Regions from separate parts of the Microbispora rosea genome, predicted to be linked through region 1. Evidence: riboswitches for the same ligand, from Rfam matches in the RefSeq annotation. Region 1 holds a riboswitch; the other holds the start of a gene.
The links. A riboswitch is a leader RNA that binds a small molecule or an ion and turns the genes downstream of it on or off. The one in region 1 is predicted to bind glycine.

Region 1 (5,822 bases):
AGGCCTTCTCGTTCTCCATCATCAGGCCGGAGATCGACAGGCCGGTCTCGGCGCAGTGCGCGAGCAGTTCCTGTGCGGTCGTGAAGGCGTACGGCAGCACGGTGTCGTCGGGTTTGATCCGGTCGGCGCCGGTGGCGTTCTCGTCCACCACGAAGCCGCCGCCGACCGAGTAGTAGACCTTCTCGCGCAGCACCGTGTCGTCGGCGTACGCCGTGAACCGCATGCCGTTCGGGTGGTGGGGGAGCGACAGCTTGCGCTCGAAGACGAGGTGCTCCCCGACCACGAACGGGATCTCGTGCACGCCGTACAACGTGACCGTGCCGCTCGCCCGCATCGCCGCCAGCCGTTCGTCGACGGTGTCGACGTCGACCAGCTCGGGCTTGTCGCCGGACAGGCCGAGCAGGACCGCCTTGTCGCTGCCGTGCCCCTTGCCGGTGAGCCCGAGCGAGCCGTACAGGATGGCCTCGACCCGGGTCACCTTCTCCAGCAGCCCGTCCTGGTGCAGCCCGCGGGCGAACTTGTGCGCCGCCGCCATCGGGCCGCCCGTGTGCGAGCTGGACGGCCCGATCCCCACCTTGAACAGGTCGAAGACGCTGATCGCCATTGACCGTCGCCTCTCAGGCCTGTCAGGACTCGCCGGAGGTCAGCGCGGTGTACTCCGCCGCCGACAGCAGGTCGTCCGGCTCCTCCTCCACGCGCACGCGGAACAGCCAGCCCTCGCCGTACGGGTCGGAGTTGACCAGCGAGGGGTTGTCCACGACGGCGGTGTTGATCTCGACGACCTCGCCGCCGACAGGCGCGAAGATGTCGCTCACGGACTTGGTGGACTCCACCTCGCCGACCGCGTCGCCGGCCGCGACGGTCGCGCCGACCTCGGAGTGCACCTCCACGTAAACCACGTCGCCGAGCTGCTCGGCCGCGTACGCCGTGATGCCCACCGTCACGGTGCGGCCGTCCTCAAGCCCGGCCACCCACTCGTGTTCCTTGGTGTAGCTCAGGTCGTCCGGAATGGTGCTCACTTGCTCCTCCTGTAGAAAGGCAGATCGACGACGTCGACCGGTTCTTGGCTGCCCCGGATGTCCACGGCCAGGCCGCCCTTCTCCAAGGCGACCTCGTCGACGTACGCCATGGCGATCGGGCGGCCGAGGGACTGCGACGGGGCCCCGCTGGTCACCTCGCCGACGACGGCGCCCTCGCGGGTGACGGAGTAGCCGTGGCGAGGCACGCGCCGGCCGCGCGCCACCAGCCCGACCAGGCGCCGCTTGGTGCCGTTCTCCGCCGCCCTCTCGAGGGCGGCCTTACCCACGAAGTCGCCGGGCTTGTCGAAGCGGACGACCCGGCCGAGCCCCGCGTCGAACGGCGTGATCGCCGCGCTCAGCTCGTTGCCGTACAGCGGCATGCCGGCCTCCAGGCGCAGCGTGTCGCGGGCCGACAGCCCGGCGGGGACGAGCCCGGCGTCCCCGCCCGCCTCGGCGAGGGCGTTCCACAGCGGCACGGCGTGCTCGTTCGGCACGAAGAGTTCGAAGCCGTCCTCACCGGTGTATCCGGTGCGTGCGATCAGGGCGGGGGTGCCCGCGACGACGCCGGGGACGATGGCGTAGTACTTCAGATCGTCGAGGTCGGCGTCGGTGAGCGCGGTGAGGATCGCGGCGCCGCGCGGGCCCTGCACCGCGACCAGCGCGTACTCGTCCGACCTGTCGGTCACCCGCGCGTCGTAGCCGCGGGCCCTGTCGGCGAGCTCACGGGCGACGAGGGCGTAGTTGGAGGCGTTGGCGACGACCATGTACTGGTCCTCGTCGAGGCGGTAGACGATGAGATCGTCGAGGATGCCGCCGGTCTCGTTCACGATCATGGTGTAGCGGGCGCGGCCGGGCGCGAGGACGCTGAGGTGCCCCACGAGAGCGTGGTCGAGCGCCTCACCCGCCTGCGCGCCGACGACGAAGATCTCCCCCATGTGGGACAGGTCGAACAGCCCCGCGGCCGTGCGCACCGCGTTGTGCTCGGCCGCCTCGCTGCCGTAGCGCAGGGGCATCTGCCAGCCCGCGAAGTCGGTCAGGGTCGCGCCCAGGCTTTCGTGGACACCGCGGAGCGGGGTGGATCGGGACATGCGCACCTCGGAAGGACGGATGCTGCGTTTTGACTATCGGGCATCCTCCCCCTCTGTCATCGGCGCCTGAGAGCTTCGTCCGATCTTTACCGGACTTTCACCTTCGGCGAGGCCTCACGGCCTTCTTTCCAGAGGCCACCTCGCCCGCACGGTCCTTTGCCTTGAGAGGTTCGCGGGGAGGGCTTGCTCCTTCAGGGGCCCTGACCGGATGCCAGGACACTCTCCCGCACGGGATCACTGGTGTGCTGCAAGCCTAGTGGTTCGCCGCCATCCCCGTAACCCGGCCGGACCGCCCTCACAGCCCGTGGGTGGAGTCGCACGGCGGCCGGTGCGCCGCGCGGAGCCGCATGAGGGTGGACGGGAGGTCGTCGCCGGTGAGGATCCGCTGGTGGAGGGCCTGGGTGTCGGAGGACGGCTCGATGCCGAGGCGGTCGACCAGGGTGCGGCGCAGTCGCTGGTAGGACGCCGAGGCGTCGTGGGTGCGGCCCGACCGGTGCAGCGCCAGCATGAGTTGCCGGTGCGGCCGTTCGCGCAGCGGGTGGCGCCCCGCCCATTGAGCCAGGCCGCCGACGATCTCGCGATGGTGCCCGAGTGCCAGCCTGACGTCGAAGAGGTCCTCGGTCACCGCGCGACGGTCCTCGTCGAGCCGATAGGCCCACGCGGAGAGCGCGTCGACATGTCTCATGGCGAGCAGGGCGTCGCCCCGCCACAGGCTCAGCGCGTTCTCGAACATCCTCGCCGCATTGTGGTAATCGCCATTCTCGCGAGCGATTCTGCCTTGCGCCGCGAAATGGTTGAATACTGCAGCATCCACGGATCCCGGCGGCACCGAAAGAAGGTACCCGCCCTCCACGGTGTGCAGCGGAGAAAGGTCGGGGTCGCGCGGCGAGAGCCGCCGCCGCACCTGTGCGATGTAGGTGGTAAGATTCCGCGGCGCCGATTTAGTGGGACGGCCATTCCACAACAGATCGATGAGCCGATCCCGGTGAACCGCGATATTCGGATTGAGCAGGAACAAGGCGAGGAGCTGCCGGTGCCTCGGGGCGAGTCCGGCGATGGCGTCCCCTGAGGGTTTCATGGCCCGGAACGGTCCGAGCACGGCGTATAACACGGTTCCCCCGCACGAAAGCAGCGTGAACGCGCCGACGACGCGGCTTTGATCGCTATTTGACCATATCTCTCTCCGGCGGCTTGCGTCAAAAATATGCCGTTTCTATGTCGGTCACTCCGGCGCTCATAAACGCCGCTCTGTGCACCGCATTGCCCGGCCTCGCACGCGCGGATACGCGGATAACCCAAATGAAATCGGTTACAGATCAAGCTCTGGCCGGCCGTCCATGGCGGCGGTGAGGGAGCGTGACGCCCGATTACCCGGATGATCGGCGCGCGTGCGGCGTAGGGCCCGGAAGGTGCGTATTCCACGCTCAGCGGGCCGCCGCGGCTCTCAGCGACCGGTTCTAAATGACCGGTTCTCAGCGGCGGGTTCTCAGTGGCGGGCGGCGGCCACGAGGGCGTGGAACAGCGGGCCGTCCTCGTCGGCCTCCGGGTGCCACTGGACGGCCAGGGCGAACGCCGCGCCCGTGACCTCGACGGCCTCGATCGTGCCGTCGTCCGAACGGGCGGTCACCTCCAGCCCGTCCGCCAGACGGTCGATCGCCTGGTGATGGTAGTGGGCGGGCGTGAGGTCCTCGCCGTCGTAGATCTTGGCCAAGCCCGGCGAGAGCCGTACGGGGAGGCGGCCGAACGTCCCGGGGGCGGGGGAGTGGGCGGTGTGGCCGACCACGTCGGGCAGGTGCTGGTGGAGGGTGCCGCCCAGCGCCACGTTGAGCACCTGCAGACCCCGGCAGATGCCGAGGAACGGCAGGCCGGTGCGCAGGGCGGCCTCCATCAGCCCGAACTCCGCCTCGTCGCGGAACTCCCGGACGTATCCGGTCTGCGCGGCGGGCGGCGCGCCGTAGCGGGCGGGGTCGATGTCGCCCCCGCCCGCGATGATCAGCCCGTCCAGCCGCCCGGCCAGCGCGGCGGGCTCTCCGGCCGGCGGCAGGATGACCGGCTGGCCTCCCGCCCGCGTGATGTGGTCGACGTACATGTACGGCAGCAGCGCCGCCCGCATGTCCCAGACGGTGAACTTCGCCGGCTCGACGTAGCACGTCACGCCGATCACGGGACGGGCCATGGCATCCCCCTTACAGCGGAGTGACGTACGCGCCGGAGATGCCGCCGTCGACCAGGAACTCCGAGGCGGTGATGAACGACGCGTCGTCGGAGGCGAGGAACGCGACCGCCGCGGCGATCTCCTCGGCCCGGGCGAAGCGGCCGATCGGCACGTGGACGAGACGGCGCTGGGCGCGCTCGGGGTCCTTGGCGAACAGCTCCCGCAGCAGCGGGGTGTCCACAGGCCCGGGGCACAGCGCGTTGACCCGGATGCCCTCGCGGGCGAACTGGACGCCCAGTTCGCGGCTCATCGCGAGCACGCCGCCCTTGGAGGCGGTGTAGGAGATCTGCGAGGTGGCCGAGCCCATGACCGCGACGAACGACGCGGTGTTGATGATCGAGCCCTTGCCCTGGCGCCGCATGTACGGGATGGCGTGCTTGCAGCACAGGTAGACGCTGGTGAGGTTGACCTCCTGCACCCGGCGCCAGGCGTCGATGCCGGTCTCCAGGATGGAGTCGTCGTCCGGCGGCGAGATGCCCGCGTTGTTGAACGCGATGTCGACGCTGCCGAACTCCTCGAACGCGGTCCGGTACATCCGGGTGACGTCGTCCTCGTTCGCCACGTCCGCCTTGACGAACCGGCCGCCGACCTCCCCGGCCGCCTTCGCGCCGGCCTCCTCGTCGAGGTCGGCGACCACGACCTTGGCGCCCTCCTGGGCGAACCGGTGGGCCGTGGCCAGCCCGATGCCGCTGCCCGCCCCGGTGATGACGGCGACGCGGTCCTGCAAACGCTGCATTGGTCTACTCCGTGGAGATGAAGACGTTCTTGGTCTCGGTGAAGGCCGACAGGGCGTCCGGGCCGAGCTCCCGGCCGAGGCCCGACTGCTTGAAGCCGCCGAACGGGGTCCAGTATCGGACGCTGGAGTGCGAGTTCACCGACAGGTTGCCCGCCTCGACGGCCCGCGCCACGCGCAGCGCCCGGCCCACGTCGCGGGTCCAGATCGACCCCGACAGGCCGTACGCCGTGTCGTTGGCGATCCGCACCGCGTCGGCCTCGTCCTCGAAGGGCACGACCGACACCACGGGACCGAAGATCTCCTCGGCGAACGCCCTGCGGAAGGACTCCGAGGACGATCCGGCCAGCACCGTGGGCGGGAACCAGTAGCCGGGGCCCGCCGGGCACGACCCGGTGGCGTACACGTCCGCCTCGGTGACGAACGACGCGACGCGCTCCCGGTGCTCGGCGCTGATCAACGGGCCCATCTGGGTCGCCGGGTCGTTCGGGTCGCCGACCTGCACCTCGCGCACCGCCTGCGACAGGCGCACGAGGAAGTCGTCGTAGACGGAACGCTCCACCAGGATGCGCGAGCGGGCGCAGCAGTCCTGGCCGGAGTTGTCGAAGACCGCCATGGGTGCCGAGGCCGCGGCCTTGCCGAGGTCGGCGTCGGCGAAGACGATGTTGGCGCTCTTGCCGCCCAGCTCCAGCGTCACCCGTTTGACCTGCTCGGCGGCCTTGGCGCCGATCAGTTTCCCGACCTCGGTCGAGCCGGTGAACACGATC
Region 2 (5,822 bases), on a different contig from region 1:
CGCAGCCGGAACGGCTGGGTCACCCGTGCGACGCTCCCCCCGATCGCCAGCACCGCGTCCCGTACGGCGAGCAGGTCCGGGGCTTCCACACCTCCCCCGGACCCATGGGTCAGGACCAGCAGCAGCCGGGGATCGGCCGCCTCGTCCACCTCGGCCAGCGCGCGGCCGTGCGGGGTCTCGATCTCCATGCGGTGACGCTAACGGGTCCGACCCGAGCAGGAGGATTCGACCCTCCGATCGGAGGATGGCAGGCACCTGATAAAGGGGCCACAATGTCATGGTGCCGGACATCGCATCGCAGCAGCCGCCCGGGACCGGGCGCCCCGTCCCTCCGCCACCGGCGGCCCCCTCGAACCGTGAGGATCTGCGCGCCGTGATGGCGGCCCGCCGCGACCTCGGCCCGGACTACGAGGACGCCCTGGTCGACTCGTTCCTCGACAAGCTCGACGTGGAGATCGCCGCGCGGGTGCGCAACGAGGTGGCGGCCCATCTCGCCCGGCAGCCGCCCGGAAATCAGCCCAAGCAGAAGGACAGCGCCGTCGGCATCGCCATAGGCTCGCTGGCCCTGGGCATCCCGCTGACCGGGATCGCGGTGGGGAACGCCGGCCTGGCGGGCCTGCTCCTGTCCTGGGGCGGAATCGTCGCGGTCAACCTCGCCTACGCCCTCGGCCGCCGCAGAGAGCGCTGAGCCCTGCCGCTGAGCCCTGCCGCTGAGCCCTGCCCGGGGGTCGGTCAGGCCTCCACGCCCTCCATGGCGGGGCGCACGTCCCGCCCGAGGCGCAGCCGCACCTGCTCGGCGAGCGCGGGATCGGGATGGTCGAGGCCGTACCGCCACACGGTCTCCGCGTCGGCGTCGCGGCCCCGCAGCGGCAGCGTGCGGGCCAGCAGTTCGATCGCGAGCGCGCCGGTGCCGGCGTCGGCCCCCTCCTGGCGACTGTCCTCCACGGCCCCGGCGAACTGCGCGCACGCCATCTCCAGGTGCGCCATGCCGAGCAGCACCCGCAGCCGCGCAGGATCGGCCACCGCGCTGACCGACAGCGCCTCAAGCAGGACGTCGGCGGCCCGCTCTGGCTCGCCGTCCTCCAGCAGCCGCTCGGCCATCCGCTCGACCACGACGGACAGGCCCTCGCCCGCCTCGCCGCGGTCCGGCGCGTCCTCGTCCGCCGCGAGCTCCGCGAAGATCGCGGCCGCGCCGTCGAGGTCGCCGCTTTCGGCGAGCCGGCGCGCGTGGTCGAGCCGGTCGGACCGCCGCCCGGAATCGATGGCCGTCATACAGGGGGCCTCGCATGGTCGCAGGTGATGAGGAACGATCACCGCGATCTTAACGAGACCGGCCGCCGGACGGGGCCGACATGCTCAACTGATCAGTCCTCGTACGCCTCCAGAGGCGGGCAGGAGCAGACGAGGTTGCGGTCGCCGTACGCCTGGTCGATGCGGCGCACCGGCGACCAGTACTTGTCGTCCCGCAGACCGGGGACCGGGTAGGCGGCCACCGCCCGCGAGTACGGGTGGGCCCACTCGTCGGCGGTGAGGCACTCGGCCGTGTGCGGGGCGTTGCGCAGCGGGTTGTCGGTCTTGTCGAACTCGCCCGACGCCACCTTCGCGATCTCGCCCCGGATGGCGATCATCGCGTCGGCGAAGCGGTCGAGCTCGGCCAGGTCCTCGCTCTCGGTCGGCTCGATCATGAGCGTCCCGGCGACGGGGAACGACATCGTGGGCGCGTGGAAGCCGTAGTCGATCAGCCGCTTGGCCACGTCGTCCACCGTGACGCCGGTCTCCTTGGTGATCTGGCGCAGGTCAACGATGCACTCGTGGGCGACCAGGCCGTCCCTGCCGGTGTACAGCACCGGGTAGTGCGGCGCCAGCCGCCCGGCCAGGTAGTTGGCCGACAGGATCGCCTGCTCGGTGGCCTGCCGCAGCCCGTCCGCGCCCATCATCCTGACGTACGCCCAGGAGATCGGCAGGATGCCCGCCGAGCCGTACGGCGCGGCCGACACGTGCGCCGGCAGATGCTCGGCGAGGTGGGCCTTGACCGCCACCGGGCCGACGCCGGGACCGCCGCCGCCGTGCGGGATGCAGAAGGTCTTGTGCAGGTTCAGGTGGGAGACGTCCGCGCCGAACTCGCCCAGCTTGGCCAGTCCCACCAGCGCGTTGAGGTTGGCGCCGTCGACGTAGACCTGCCCGCCGGCCTCGTGGACCCGCTCGCAGATCTCGACGATCGTCTCCTCGTACACGCCGTGGGTGGACGGGTAGGTCACCATGATCGCGGCGAGCGCGTCACGGTGCTTGTCGATCTTGGCGGCGAGGTCGGCCAGGTCGACGTTGCCGCTTTCGTCGCAGGCCACCACGACCACCCGCATGCCCGCCATGACGGCGCTGGCGGCGTTGGTGCCGTGCGCCGAAGACGGGATGAGGCAGACGTCGCGGCCGCCCTCGCCCCTGGAGCGGTGATAGGACCTGATCGCCAGCAGCCCGGCGAACTCGCCCTGGGAGCCCGCGTTCGGCTGGATCGACACCCGGTCGTAGCCGGTGACCTCGGCCAGCCAGCCCTCCAGCGTCGCGATCAGCTCGGCGTAGCCCTCGGCCTGCCCCGCCGGCGCGAACGGGTGGATCGCGGCGAACTCCGGCCAGGTGACCGGCTCCATCTCGGTGGTCGCGTTGAGCTTCATCGTGCAGGAGCCCAGCGGGATCATCGAGCGGTCGAGCGCGATGTCCTTGTCCTGCAGCCGCCGCAGGTAGCGCAGCATGGCCGTCTCGGACCGGTGGGAGTGGAACACGGGATGGGTGAGGAAGTCCGAGGTCCGCTGCAGGTCGGCCGGGAGGGCGTCGGAGGTCACCCGGTCGAGGTCCTCGACCACGAGCCCGGACGCGCCGAACGCCGCCCAGACGGCCCGCAGGTGGTCCGTGGTGGTCTTCTCGTCGCAGGCGACGCCGACGTGGTCGGCGTCGGCCAGGCGCAGGTTCACGCCCCGCTCGGCGGCGGCTGCCACGACCTCGGCGGCCCGCCCGGGCACGCGGGCGAGCACGGTGTCGAAGAACTCGTCGTGGACGACCTCCACGCCGCCCTCGCGCAGCCCGGCGGCGAGGACGGCCGCGTGGCGGTGCACCCGCTGGGCGATCCTCTTCAGGCCCTCCGGACCGTGGTAGACGGCGTACATCGACGCCATGACGGCGAGCAGCACCTGCGCGGTGCAGATGTTGCTGGTGGCCTTCTCCCGCCGGATGTGCTGCTCGCGGGTCTGCAGGGCGAGCCGGTAGGCCGTGCGGCCGTCGGCGTCCAGCGAGACGCCGACCAGGCGGCCCGGCATCTGCCGCTGCAGGCCCTCGCGGACGGCCATGTACGCCGCGTGGGGGCCGCCGTAGCCCAGCGGGACGCCGAAGCGCTGGGAGGAGCCGACGGCGATGTCGGCGCCCTGCTCGCCCGGGGACTCCAGCAGGGTCAGCGCCAGCAGGTCGGCCGAGGCCACCAGCAGCGCCCCCTGGGCGTGCGCCCGCTCGGCGACCGCGCGGAAGGACGCCACCCGGCCGCTCGCGCCCGGATACTGGACGAGGACCCCGAAGCACTCGGGCAGCTCGCCGCCGAGGTCGGACTCCACCAGCGTGATGCCGAGCGGCTCGGCGCGGGTCGCCAGCACGGCCTTGGTCTGCGGCAGCGCGTCGGCGTCCACCACGAACACGTCGGTCTTCACCTTGCTCGCCCGCCGGGCCAGCGTCATCGCCTCGGCGGCGGCCGTCGCCTCGTCGAGCAGGGACGCGCCGGCGACGTCGAGGCCGGTGAGGTCCGACACGACCGTCTGGAAGTTCAGCAGCGCCTCCAGCCGCCCCTGCGAGATCTCCGGCTGGTAGGGCGTGTACGCGGTGTACCAGCCGGGGTTCTCCAGCACGTTGCGGAGGACGACACCCGGGGTGATCGTGTCGTGGTACCCGAGGCCGATCATCGAGGTCAGCACCCGGTTGCGCCCGGCGAGGGCGCGCAGTTCCGCCAGGGCCTCGGCCTCCCCCACCGCCTCGGGCAGGTTCAGCGGGCCGCGCGTGCGGATGGCCTCGGGCACGGCCACGGCGAGCAGGTCGGCCACCGACTCGTAGCCGACGACCTCCAGCATCCGGCCGCGGTCGGCCTCGGAGGGGCCGATGTGACGGGTGGCGAACGGCGGAGCGGAAAGATCGCGAAGCGTGGACCGATCGGTCATGACAGGGGCCTCCTGGCGGGTTCGAGACCTGCGGCGACCGCCCGGCGCCCGGTGTGGCGCCGCGGTCGTGAAGCGGTCTCCCCCTCTGTCATCGGACCTGAGAGCTTCACCGGGCCGTCGCGCCCGGCTTTCCCCTTCGGTGAGGCACCGCCTGGCCGGCGGGCCTGCTTTTCAGAGTCGCCTCGTCCGTGCGGTACGGATGCCTGAGAGATTCCGGGGAGGTTTGCTCCTTCGGCGCCCCTTGAAGATCAGGGGTCTCTCCCGCACGAGGTCGTCGGCCGTTCCACTCTACCGGCTACCCCGGATCGGCCCGACTCGCACCCTGCTCGAGATCGGCGCCGAGACCGGCCCGGCGGGCGCGGACGATGGCCTCGGCCCGGTCGGCGACCGCCAGCTTGGCGAAGATGGCGGTGATGTGGTTGCTGACGGTCTTGCCGCTGATGGCCAGATGCCGGGCGATCGCCGCGTTGGACCGGCCGGCCGCGATGAGGTCGAGGACCTCCCGTTCGCGGGCGGTGAGCTCGGGAAAGGGCTCCGGGGCCGGCGCGCGAGAGGCCCCGGCGGCGAAGAAGTCGATGATCCGGCGGGCCACGCTCGGGCCGAAGACGGCGTGTCCGGCCGCGACAGAGCGGACCGCCCGGACGATCTCCTCCTGCTTCGCGCCCTTGACCAGGTATCCGAAGGCTCCGGCACGCATCGCGGCGAACACCGACTCGTCGTCCTCGAACATCGTGAGCACGAGCACCCGGGTGGCGGGCACCGCGCGCGCGATGGCCCTGGTGGCCTCCACCCCGTTGACGCCCGGCATGTGCAGGTCCATGACCACGACGTCGGGGCGCGTGAGCTGCACCTCACGACGGGCGGCGTCGCCGTCGCCGGCCTCGCCCACCACCTCGATGTCCGGCAGCGACGTCACCAGGGCACGCAGGCCTTCCCGCATCAGCGGGTGATCGTCGACGACGACGATCCTGATCGGTTCCCCGGCGCTCATGTCTGCTCCAGTGGAAGGCGGGCGTGGACGCGGCCGCCGCGGTCGGTGGGGCCGGCGGTGAGCGTACCGCCCAGTTCGCCGGCCCGCTCGTGCATGGAGCGCAGACCGACGCCGTGCGGCCACGCTCCGGCGCCCCCGGAGCCGTCGTCGCTCACCTCCACATGCAGGGCGGCGTGGTCGGCGCGCAGGGAGACCCGGCACGCCGTCGCCCCGCCGTGGCGCAGCGCGTTGGTGACCGCCTCGGTGGCGATGCGATAGGCGGCCACCTCCACCCCGGCGGGCAGCGGCGGCAGGTCGTCCGGGGCGTCGATCGTGACCACGTACCCGGCGTGCTCGCGCCGCCACGAGTCGTGGGCGCGCTGGCGGAGCGCGCCCAGCAGTCCGAGCTCGTCGAGGGCGGGCGGCCGCAGGTTGTAGACGAGCCGGCGGATATCGGCGATCGCGGCGGTCAGGTCGGCGCGCAGGTCGAGCAGGAGCCGTGCGCTCCGCTCGGGATCAGTGTGACGCAGGTTGTGGGCCGCGTCGGCCTTGAGGGTCACCGCGGTGAGCACGGTGCCGAGGCCGTCGTGCAGATCGCGGCGCAGCCGCCGGCGTTCCTCCTCCCGCGCGGCCACGATGCGCGTGCGGGACTCGCCCAGTTG

Region 2: another riboswitch for glycine. It lies ahead of gcvP (aminomethyl-transferring glycine dehydrogenase); the one in region 1 lies ahead of gcvT (glycine cleavage system aminomethyltransferase GcvT).

The regions. Positions count from the first base shown of each region.
Region 1 covers NZ_JBITJO010000004.1:112,223-118,044, reverse strand. Annotated here, with positions in the region: gene ACIBK1_RS17835 (L-serine ammonia-lyase) at 1-604, opposite strand, end outside; gene gcvH (glycine cleavage system protein GcvH) at 627-1,019, opposite strand; gene gcvT (glycine cleavage system aminomethyltransferase GcvT) at 1,016-2,107, opposite strand; glycine riboswitch at 2,151-2,246, opposite strand; glycine riboswitch at 2,247-2,344, opposite strand; gene ACIBK1_RS17820 (AfsR/SARP family transcriptional regulator) at 2,403-3,185, opposite strand; gene ACIBK1_RS17815 (gamma-glutamyl-gamma-aminobutyrate hydrolase family protein) at 3,594-4,283, opposite strand; gene ACIBK1_RS17810 (3-oxoacyl-ACP reductase) at 4,294-5,058, opposite strand; gene ACIBK1_RS17805 (aldehyde dehydrogenase family protein) at 5,063-5,822, opposite strand, start outside.
Region 2 covers NZ_JBITJO010000009.1:226,557-232,378, reverse strand. Annotated here, with positions in the region: gene ACIBK1_RS31675 (alpha/beta hydrolase family protein) at 1-188, opposite strand, end outside; gene ACIBK1_RS31670 (hypothetical protein) at 281-688, shown strand; gene ACIBK1_RS31665 (hypothetical protein) at 733-1,272, opposite strand; gene gcvP (aminomethyl-transferring glycine dehydrogenase) at 1,365-4,190, opposite strand; glycine riboswitch at 4,372-4,464, opposite strand; gene ACIBK1_RS31655 (response regulator) at 4,486-5,181, opposite strand; gene ACIBK1_RS31650 (sensor histidine kinase) at 5,178-5,822, opposite strand, start outside.